3 regions of the Arthrobacter sp. NicSoilB4 genome follow, and region 1 is predicted to be linked to each of the others. Evidence: riboswitches for the same ligand, from Rfam matches in the RefSeq annotation. Region 1 holds a riboswitch; each other region holds the start of a gene.
The links. Region 1 has a riboswitch for cyclic di-AMP ahead of LDO13_RS10365 (NlpC/P60 family protein). Riboswitches for the same ligand answer to the same signal wherever they lie in the genome.
Positions count from the first base shown of each region.

Region 2: linked by a shared signal. The riboswitch ahead of LDO13_RS02525 (hypothetical protein) and the one ahead of LDO13_RS10365 (NlpC/P60 family protein) in region 1 are both predicted to bind cyclic di-AMP.
Region 3: linked by a shared signal. The riboswitch ahead of LDO13_RS03325 (NlpC/P60 family protein) and the one ahead of LDO13_RS10365 (NlpC/P60 family protein) in region 1 are both predicted to bind cyclic di-AMP.

Region 1 is NZ_AP024653.1:2,297,046-2,300,314, reverse strand. Features, by position in the region: gene LDO13_RS10375 (DNA alkylation repair protein) at 1-662, shown strand, start outside; gene LDO13_RS10370 (hypothetical protein) at 691-960, opposite strand; cyclic di-AMP (ydaO/yuaA leader) riboswitch at 1,130-1,331, shown strand; gene LDO13_RS10365 (NlpC/P60 family protein) at 1,444-2,061, shown strand; gene LDO13_RS10360 (serine hydrolase) at 2,374-3,269, shown strand, end outside.
Region 2 is NZ_AP024653.1:527,664-530,932, reverse strand. Features, by position in the region: gene LDO13_RS02530 (HAMP domain-containing sensor histidine kinase) at 1-1,580, shown strand, start outside; cyclic di-AMP (ydaO/yuaA leader) riboswitch at 1,658-1,845, shown strand; gene LDO13_RS02525 (hypothetical protein) at 1,844-2,602, shown strand; gene LDO13_RS02520 (VOC family protein) at 2,757-3,134, opposite strand; gene upp (uracil phosphoribosyltransferase) at 3,228-3,269, opposite strand, start outside.
Region 3 is NZ_AP024653.1:703,966-707,234, forward strand. Features, by position in the region: gene LDO13_RS03320 (M23 family metallopeptidase) at 1-776, shown strand, start outside; cyclic di-AMP (ydaO/yuaA leader) riboswitch at 899-1,082, shown strand; gene LDO13_RS03325 (NlpC/P60 family protein) at 1,390-2,136, shown strand; gene LDO13_RS03330 (HNH endonuclease) at 2,359-2,859, shown strand; gene LDO13_RS03335 (NTP transferase domain-containing protein) at 2,926-3,269, shown strand, end outside.

The DNA.
Region 1 (3,269 bases):
TGAGTGATGCCGGCGACTTCATCGACCTTGCGCTCCAGCGCGAGTCGTCGTGGAGCCGCGCCGAGGAGTCCGAGTCGAGGCACGGAAGCGGCCACCGGTACTACGGCTCGTCCGTCGGAGCCGTGCGGGGAACCATCCGCGATGCCCTCCGCCGCCACCCGGACCTCACGCACGATGACATTACCGCTCTGAGCTCCGAGCTGTGGGAGGTGCCGGTCTTCGAACGCCGCCTCGCCGCCGTCGTCCTCCTGCAGTCCAGCGTCCGGCTGCTGACCAACACGGACCTGACGCGGATCGAGGGCTTCGTGCGGAGCGCGCAGCTAAGAGCCGTCGTCGATCCTCTCGCCATCGACGTCGTCGGCCCCCTGATCGCCGGGCTCGACGTCGTCGGGAGGGTCCGCGCGGACAGCGTCCTGGACCGGTGGGTGCGTGATCCTGACGGCTGGCTGCGCCGCGCCGCCCTGCTGTGCCCGCTGCGCGAGCTCCGCGCCGGCGCGGGCGACTGGTCCCGGTTCGTGCGCCACGCCCGTTCGGTGCTGCCGGAGTCCCGGCCAACCCCGCCTTATCGCGACGGCGCTGTCGACGGCGGAGCTGTCGACGAGGGTGCAGTCGCCGTCGTGCTCACTGACATGGCCAAGTACCGGCCGGAGCTGGAACTCTGACCGGCCCGTACCGCACGGGGGACGATTCCTAACGTTCCGGCCGGCGTTCCACCACGGCGTACGCCTTTTCGTCAAAGAACTCCCAATCGGTGACCACCATAAAACCCAGGGCGTCCACGCGGTCGTTCAGGACGTGAACGTCGAAGCCGCCGTCACGGGGCTCGGCATCCCACGTGGAGACATGGACCTCCCCGCCTTCCAGGACCAGCAACTCGGTGTTGACATTGAAGTCCTCCTGCGGCTCATTGCTGAGCTGGCAGATGGCGACACAGTGCGTGCTGACGTCGGGATAGTTCATTTCCAGGCCTCCGCTTCGAGGAACGGTGATGGCATCATCCTATGCCTGACGCCGCGTCCGGGAAGGGGAAAAACAGCGTCCGGGACCCCACCGCCGTTACCTCAATGTGACATGCCGTGATCATTCCGTTACCGTTGTTAAGTGCCTGTTGTTACCGAGACGGGCTCTCCCCAGCCGATTGCCTAACTCTGCCGCGGCCCGGGGACAACTCGCAGCAACGTCCGGCAGAGACGGGGAAACCACTTTTGACCCGCTGTTCTCCAGGGGTCTTGGGGTGAAGCCGCACGGCCCGCAATGATCGGGCCCGAGTGCGGCCGGGTGCCTCCCATCCGAATCCGACAGCTCACCTCGCAGGCATTGGGAGAGGCTCCTTTAATGACTTTTAGCAATACCCGTGCGCCCAAGCGCGCCGATCTTCGCAGCAAACGCCGTACCGCCGGGACCGTTGGCCGCCAGGCCGCCGTCCTCGTCGCAGCTTCCGGAATGGTGCTCAGCGGCGCCATGGCCGCCAACGCGGCCGATGCCCCGGCCGAGCGCGGCACCGCCCCGGCGTCGTCCGTTGACGTCAAGGGCCAGGTCGGTGCACCGGTCATGGCGGACTCCGCTGTTCAGATCACTTTCGAGCGCCCCGCTGTTGAGACCGCCCCGGCACCCGTGGTCGAGGCGCCCAAGCCCGCGGCCGCTCCGGCCGCTCCGGCCCCGGCAGCACCGGCCCCCGCCGCCGCCAAGGCGACCGTGAAGGTCCAGTCGGCCCCCGCCCCTGCCGCTGCCCCGGCAGCCGGAGGAGTCAACGCCACCCTGCTGTCCATGGCCTACGGCCAGATCGGCATCACGCAGGACTGCACCGCCATGGTGGAGAAGGCCCTGAACGCTGCCGGCATCCCTGTCGGCAACATCGGCCCGACAGCCTTCCTGAACTACGGCAAGGTAGTCGCCGATCCGCAGCCCGGCGACATCATCGTCCAGTCCGGCCACGTTGCCATCTACGCCGGCAACGGCCAGGCCATCAGCGGCGGCATGAACGGCGTCAACGCCACCATGACGCACCCGCTGTCCTGGCTGACCGCCACCGGCCCCGTGACGTTCGTCCGAGCCGGCTAGCAGAACCGCTAACAGCATGCAAAAGACCGGTCGATCGGTTGCCTTGGGGGCAGCTGATCACCGGTCTTTTGCGTGCGCGGCGTCCGGCGTCAGGGCATCCGTCTCCTCAAAGAGGGGCGTGCCGCGTCCGACCAGCAGATTCACGCGCTGCGCGGGCGCCGTACCTTGCGCTCTGGCCGTGCCCGGGGAAGAATGCATTAGGTTTATAGCCGCGCCGCGGTTCTTTATTTTCGAAGGAAGATTATGCCTGCGAGCCTGCCTGTGGCGTCATCGGACTTTGCGCTGGCGCCGATTAGCCGGGGGTGAGGCCGGTTGGATTCCTGGGGCCCCGGCCGGCATTACAGCAGCGGCCGCCACACACATGAGACGACCCAGCGGGGCGGGCTGCTCCGGCGCATTGGCGGGATCCGCCCGCAGTTCCTGGTCGTGCTGGTCACCGTCCTCACATTGGTCGCGGCCGCGACTGTCTACGCCACCGTCCAGTCCCGGGTAACGGCTGACGGAACTCGGCCGGCAGGGTCCGAGTCCGCCCTCTCCGGTGCCGCAGCGGCGGCCGATGCGCGGTCCGCCACCGGCGGATCGTCGCCGGCAGCATCCCCGTCAGCCACGGAGTCGACGCCGGCCCCGGCACCGGCCGCCGTCGTTCCTGCCAAGAGCCTGATAGGGCCGGCGCTCGACGCCGAAATCAACGCGGTCATCCGGGCCAACAAGGCGTACCGGGTGGGCGTGGCCCTGATCGATCTTGGTGACGGCCAGGTGCACGAGTACGGCGTGAAGACCAAGTTTGTGGCAGCCAGTACCGCGAAGATCCTCGCCGCGGAGGCCTATTACCATCTGGTGGAAACCGGTAAGGCGTCACTGACAACCCGGATGGGGGCGTCCACCGCAGGCCAGCAGATCCGGCAAATGGTCCAGCAAAGCAACAACGAATCGTGGGCGCTGATCATGGCCGCCGTGGGCCAGAAGGGGCTGACGGACTATGCGGCCTCGCTGGGCATCCCTTATGACCGGACGGTGAACGGCCTGACTCCGGCAGAGATGGCGACGACCCTCGCGGAGCTCTACAGTGGCCGGCTGCTCAACTCGGCCAACACCGCCCAGCTGCTCTCTTATATGCAGAACACCAATTACGAGGTGATGATCCCCGCCGCCGCACCTCCGGGAATCGACGTCTTCCATAAATACGGCCTGCTCAACGGCAACCTCCA
Region 2 (3,269 bases), 1.8 Mb from region 1:
ACCCGGCCACGTGGCATCTGCGCACCCGGCTTGTCCTGGTCGCCATGGCACTGCTCGTGGCGATCTGCGGAGCCATCGGCATTGTCAGCTACGCCTCGATGGACCTCTTCCTGACCCGGCAGCTGGACAAGCAGTTGCAGCAAGCCTCGGACCGCGCCCGCGATTTTGGCCGCTCCGGCGGCCGCTCCGATCCCCTTGAGGCACGCGGCCAGGGGGTCGGCACCCTCAACGCCAGGATCGTGGACGATTCGGTCCGCAGCGCCGGTTTTATCGCGGAGGACGCCACCCGCAAGTCGCTCACCAACGAAGACGACGAGATCCTCCTGAAGCTTTCTCCGCACGACGAGCCCGTCAACCGGACCCTGTCCGCCGGTTTCTACCGCCTGGTTGCTGTGCAGGCCCCGGATGGCAACGTGATGGTGACCGGGCTCCCGCTCGCGGAGAAACAGAACACGCTGGCCTCCCTGGTCTGGACCACGGTGTTCGTATCCGCCGGCGGCCTCGTTGTGATCGGTCTGGCCGGGACGGCGCTGATCCGCCGGACCATGAAACCGCTGGACCAGCTCTCCGACGTGGCGACGAGAGTCTCGCGCCTTCCGCTCGACGCCGGAGAAGTGGGACTTGCCGTCCGCGTACCGGCGTCGGCGGCCCATCCGGGAACCGAGGTGGGCAGCGTTGGCCATGCCTTGAACCTGATGCTGGACAACGTCTCCAACGCGCTCGAAGCCCGGCAGGAGAGCGAGATGAAGGTGCGCCAGTTCGTGGCGGATGCCTCACACGAACTGCGCACGCCCCTGACCGCCATCCGTGGCTACACCGAGCTGATGCGGATGACCGAACATTTCACCCCCGACGGGCAGAAGTCCCTGGCCCGCGTGCAGAGCCAGTCGGAGCGGATGACCACCCTGGTGGAGGACCTGCTCCTGCTCGCCCGGCTGGATGAAGGCCAACCGCTCAAGCTCGGAGATGTGGACCTCACCCAGCTGGCCGTGGAGACAGTGAGTGACGAGAAGGTGATGGCCCCTGACCGGGTCTGGCAGTTGGAGCTCCCCGAAGAGCCCGTGGTGGTCCGCGGCGACGCCACCCAGCTTCACCAGGTGCTGGCCAATTTGCTCTCCAACGCCCGCAAGCACACGGGACCCGGCACGACGGTGGTTACCGGCGTGCAGCGCACCCCGGACGGGAGTGCCGTGGTGACCGTGACGGACAACGGGCCCGGGATCGCCCCCGAGTTTGTGGGCCGCGTCTTTGCCCGCTTCACCCGGGCGGATGCCTCCCGGAAGAATCCGGTGCCAGTGACGACGCCGGCAACCGTCCGCCTACCCCTGCCGCACCTCCCGCTCCGCCCGCCCCGGCCCCCGTCCGCCACGAGTGCTTCCACAGGGACCCCTCCGCCGACTTCCGCCGAAGGAACCAGCGGGCTGGGACTCTCGATCGTGCAGTCGATTGTTGAGGCCCACGGGGGGACGGTCAGCGTGACGTCGGTGCCGGGCAGGACCGAATTTGTGGTGCGGCTGCCCGCGCCCGGCCCGGCTGTCGAAGAGGTTCCGGCGGCGCAAGCCGCCACACCGCCGTCGTGATCCCCGTTACCCAAATGTGACTTAAGCATCCGGGTCCTGTACGGTTTTTAGGGTGCGGCCATCACTGACGCCGCATATCCGGATGCACGCCAAACTCTGCCGCCTCCCGGATTCCGCTGGACCAGGCAGAGGCGGGGGACCCAGAGTTCCCGGGCATTTCTGCATCTTGCACCCTTGGGGTGAAGCCGACACGTGAGATTCCGTGCGGCCGGATGACCTCATCCGAACCCGACAGCTAACTCCGCAGGCGTTGAGAGGCGAACATGACTGACTTTAAGCCACAAACGCGCCCTGAAGGCGTTACCACGAAGACCCGCTCCGAGCCGTCGCGCCACCGCGCCGAACCGGCCAAGCCCGCTTCAGGCCTGTCCCGGTTTGCCAAGAACTTCGGCTCCAGGGGCCGCCGGGCGGCTGTTGTTGCCGCGACCTGCGCGGTGCTTGTGGGGGTCGGCGCCGCCGGACACGCGTCCGAGACAGCTGCCCGCAATGCCAGCGCGGGCACTTCCACTGACGCAGCCACCACGGCGGATCCCCTGACGCCCCTCGATTTTGAGCGCGTCCGTGTCGTCAACCAGACCACCATCCCCACCGGCGATGTCGCGGCCCAGCCTGCCGAGGTCAAGCCTGCCGAAGCACCGGCCCCGGCAGCTGCGCCGGCACCCGCACCGGCACCCGCGCCCGAGCCGGCACCGGCGCCCGCCCCCGTTGCCATCGACGACCCTGCCGGCGCGCAGGCCTACGCAGCCAGCCAGCTGGGCTCCCATGGCTGGGCCGCAGACCAGATGCAGTGCCTCAATAAGCTCTGGACCAAGGAGTCGGACTGGAAGACGACGGCCACCAACAAGAGCAGCGGGGCCTACGGTGTGGTCCAGTCCCTGCCGGCCGAGAAGATGGCCAGCGCGGGCGCTGATTACCGGACCAACTACCGGACCCAGATCAACTGGGGCCTGAATTACGTCAAGGAACGTTACGGCTCACCGTGTGGTGCCCTGAACTTCCACTACGCCCACAACTGGTACTAAACACCAGACCCGGCGGACGCGAACGTCGGAATGAAGTGCCCTTGTAAGAGCGCTAAAGCGAGGCCCCGGATCCGCTGGATCCGGGGCCTCGCTTGTGTCCGCGACAATCCGCGGGAACCCGGGCCTTACCCCGGGTCGGTTCGGTTAGGGGTGTCTAGCCGTTGGGACGGTTGGGCAGGTACTGCACCGCCCATTTATTGCCGTCGGGATCTGCGAAGTAGACGAAGTGCCCCCAGTCCTGGACATCGACGTCGCTGACGTCCACGCCGTTGTCCTTGAGCTGTTGGTGGGCGGCCTGAATGTCGCTGACCACCAGCTGCAGGCTGGGGGCCGTGCCGGGCGGGGCGTCGTTGAGGCCCTCGCCAATGGCGATCGAGCAGCCTGAACCGGGCGGGGTCAGCTGGACGAAACGGATGCCGTCCATGGGCCGCTCGTCGTAGTCGGCGTTGAACCCGACCTTGTTGACGTAGAAATCCTTGGCGCGGTCCACATCGGACACGGGGACAAAGACGAGTTCAAGTTTCCAGTCCATGGGGCACAGGCTAGTCCCGGACAGCGTTTTCCGGTAGGGCAACCCCAACCGCGGGAAACCCGCAGCGGGGGCGGCGTCGAAACCGGCGGCTGGTTAGCCGGCCACGCCGTAGAGGCGGTCGCCGGCGTCGCCCAG
Region 3 (3,269 bases), 1.6 Mb from region 1:
CCGCTCCGGAGCCGCGTCCGGCCGTCGCCATCATGGCAGACCGCCCACGTGACCCGCACCGTGACGAACGCAGAGGCCGCCGCAGCCCGTTCCGCCAGGTAACAGACTTTGCCGCCGCCAGTGGCGTGGGGCAAAAAGCCGGCATTGCCTTGGCTGCTACGGGTCTGGTCCTCACCGTTACCGTCCCCGCCACGGGCCCCGTCATGGCCACCAACACTGGATCCACGGGATCCATCTCGGCCGCGGTCCAGCCGGATGTCACGGCCGGCGAGGCAAAAATCGACTTCAACCGGACCGCCGTCACCACCCAAGGCGACCCGGACGGAAAGCTCAAGCAGCTGCTGAGCGCCCAGTCCGTGGGTTCGATCACCCGCGCGGCCTCCGCAGGCAGCCTCGGGGCGCCGCTGGCCCAGCTGAAAACCGCGTCACCCTTTGGATACCGCGTCAGTCCCATCACCGGCGGTTCCGGCGAGTTCCACCGCGGCCAGGACTATGCCGCCCAGTGCGGCACGGCCGTCATGGCTGCTGCCAGCGGAACCGTGACGTTCACGGGCTGGCACCCCTACGGTGGTGGCAACCGCGTAGTAATCGACCACGGCAACGGCCTGGAGACCACCTATAACCACTTGTCCTCAGACACCGTCAAGGTGGGCCAGCAGGTCTCCCGCGGCGATGTCGTGGCGATGAGCGGCACCACCGGCGCCTCCACAGGCTGCCACCTTCACTTCGAGGTCATGGTCAACGGCGAAGTTGTTGACCCGACCGGCTGGCTTTAACAAAGCTGATCGGACGCTCTCGCATTCTTGTGACACGCCGTGATCCGAATGTGACATTGAGTCCCAACTGTTGTACGTTTGACCTACGCCAACTTTTCCGAAGTTGGCGCTCTTGAGTGGATTGCCTAGCTCTGCCACCGCTCAAGGTCCGTTCGCATTACATCGTCTGGCAGGGGCGGGGGAACCAATTTTGGTCTTCGAAAGAAGGCCTTGGGGTTAAGTCGCAAAGCTTCCCAGGAAGCGGCGCGGCCGGGTGACTCCCATCCGAATCCGACAGCTCACCTCGCAGGCATTGGGAGAGGCTACTTTCGTGTCTTCACGCCACAATGCTGCGCGTCACCGCGCTTGCGCGGCTCTTACGAGCCCGCTGAAATCCGACTCCCGGGCCGCCCTTGCCGGCGCCCGGAACGGATCTCACACCGCCGCCTCAATCTCTGCTGAGTCCGGCCCGCAGGCTATGCACCTGCACGCAGTTTCTGCTTTTGGCGCGTCTTCGCAGTACACCCTTCGCTAACTAACCCATTCGGGGCGATCCGGCGTACCCCCAAGATGCCGGAGCGTCCTCAGCCTGCGCCTGAAAGCGCGGCCACAGGATCACGAAAGAGAGAACTTAATGACTACTCGTGCAAACGCACGGCACCGCGCCGAGGTCACCAAGACCAACTCGCTGGCTGTTATTGCTAAGACTGTCGGAGACAACGCCGGTGGCATGGGCCGCCAGGCAGCAGTCATCGCTGCAGCTTCCGGCCTCGTCCTGACCAGCGGCATCGCGGCCAACGCTGCTGAGGCCAATGTCCAGCGCGAGTCCACCTCCGCTTCCACGCTCGAAGTCCAGTCCGCGGCCCCCGCGACCATCTCGGCTGCTTCCAGCATTGCGATCTCCTACGAGAAGCCGGCTGTCACCACCACTGCTGCCCCCGTCGTCGAGGCCCCGAAGCCCGTCGTAAAGGTCCAGGAAACGCCGACCGCCAAGACCGCCAGCACCAAGATCGGCGCCACCGCTGCCGTGGCCGGTACCAACGTCGCCAGCGGCATGGGCGCCACGATCGCCTCTGCCGCCTACGCCCAGATCGGCGTTGGCCAGGACTGCACCGCGCTCGCCACGAACGCTCTGGCCGCTGCGGGTATCAACTACCACGGCTGGCCGGCAGGTTACCTGTCCCTCGGCCGCACCGTGAGCGCCGCCGAGGCACAGCCGGGCGACCTCGCGTACTACCAGAACGGTGGCGCTGGCATGGCCCACATCGCCGTCTACGTCGGCAACGGCATGGCCGTTCACGGCGGCTGGAACGGTGGAACCACCTCCCTGCAGAGCGTGAACGTCGGCTCCGGCCCGGTCTTCATCCGCGTCGGCGGCTAAAGACACCAACTGTTACAACGCAAAGGACCCCTGCCATTTGGCAGGGGTCCTTTGCGTTCCCGCAACGTGAACTTCGGCCGACACGGACCACGGACGGCAAGAAAGGATTCGGTGAAACGGCACCTCGGTGTTTACTCTTGTTTTGTCGATCCATAGCCCGACCATGCAGAGGGCAGCCGGCCCTCGTGCCCCTGGCGGGTGCGGCCGTGAAGAGGTATGCGGATGCGCACTCTCGTTCTGAATGCTGGATATGAACCACTGGCGGTAGTGACCTTCCGCCGGGCACTCGTCCTTGTCCTGACTGGAAAGGCCAGTGTCGTGGCGGAGGGCGACGATCCTGTCGTCGGACCGCAGGACGTCCTTGGCCGGCCCTCGGTGATTCTCCTGAATCGCTACATCAGGCCCCGGTACAACACCCTGACGACGGTCAGCCGCCGCGGTGTGCTCCGCCGCGACGGGCACCGTTGCGCGTACTGTGGCAAGGCCGCCCACACCATCGATCATGTCCAGCCCAAATCCAGGGGCGGTGCGGATTCCTGGGAAAACCTCGTTGCTGCCTGCCTGCGCTGCAACAATGCCAAAGGCGACCACACGCCGGGCGAAATGGGATGGAAGCTCAGCTTCAGCCCCGCGCCGCCCAAGGGCACAACCTGGCAGATCAAGGAGCTGGAAAAGCCCACCCCTGCCTGGGATCCATTCCTGCTACCGGAATCCGCCGCCTGAATCGGCTCGCCGGCGCCTGACCTTCTGAGCCCGACGGCCAGTGTCGGAGCGCGTTAGGCTGGTCCGGTGGAATTCGATGCTGTCATCCTGTCCGGGGGCCGGTCCTCCCGGCTGGGGGGTGTGCCCAAGCCAGGGCTGATGCACGACGGCGCCACCCTCCTCGAGCGCGCCCTGCAGGCCGCGCGGGGCGCGGCAGCAGTCGCCGTCGTCGGGCCCGACCCGGGAACGCTGCCGGAAGGAGTGCTGAGTTGCAGGGAGGACCCGCCCTTTGCCGGGCCGGCCGCTGCCATCGCGGCAGGGCTTTCCGCCCTGGAACGGCACCGCGGCGCGGACAGCCGGCACCTGCCGGCGGCGCCGTTCACCCTTGTCCTCGCCTGCGACATGCCCCGGGCGGGCGCCGCCGTCAGGAC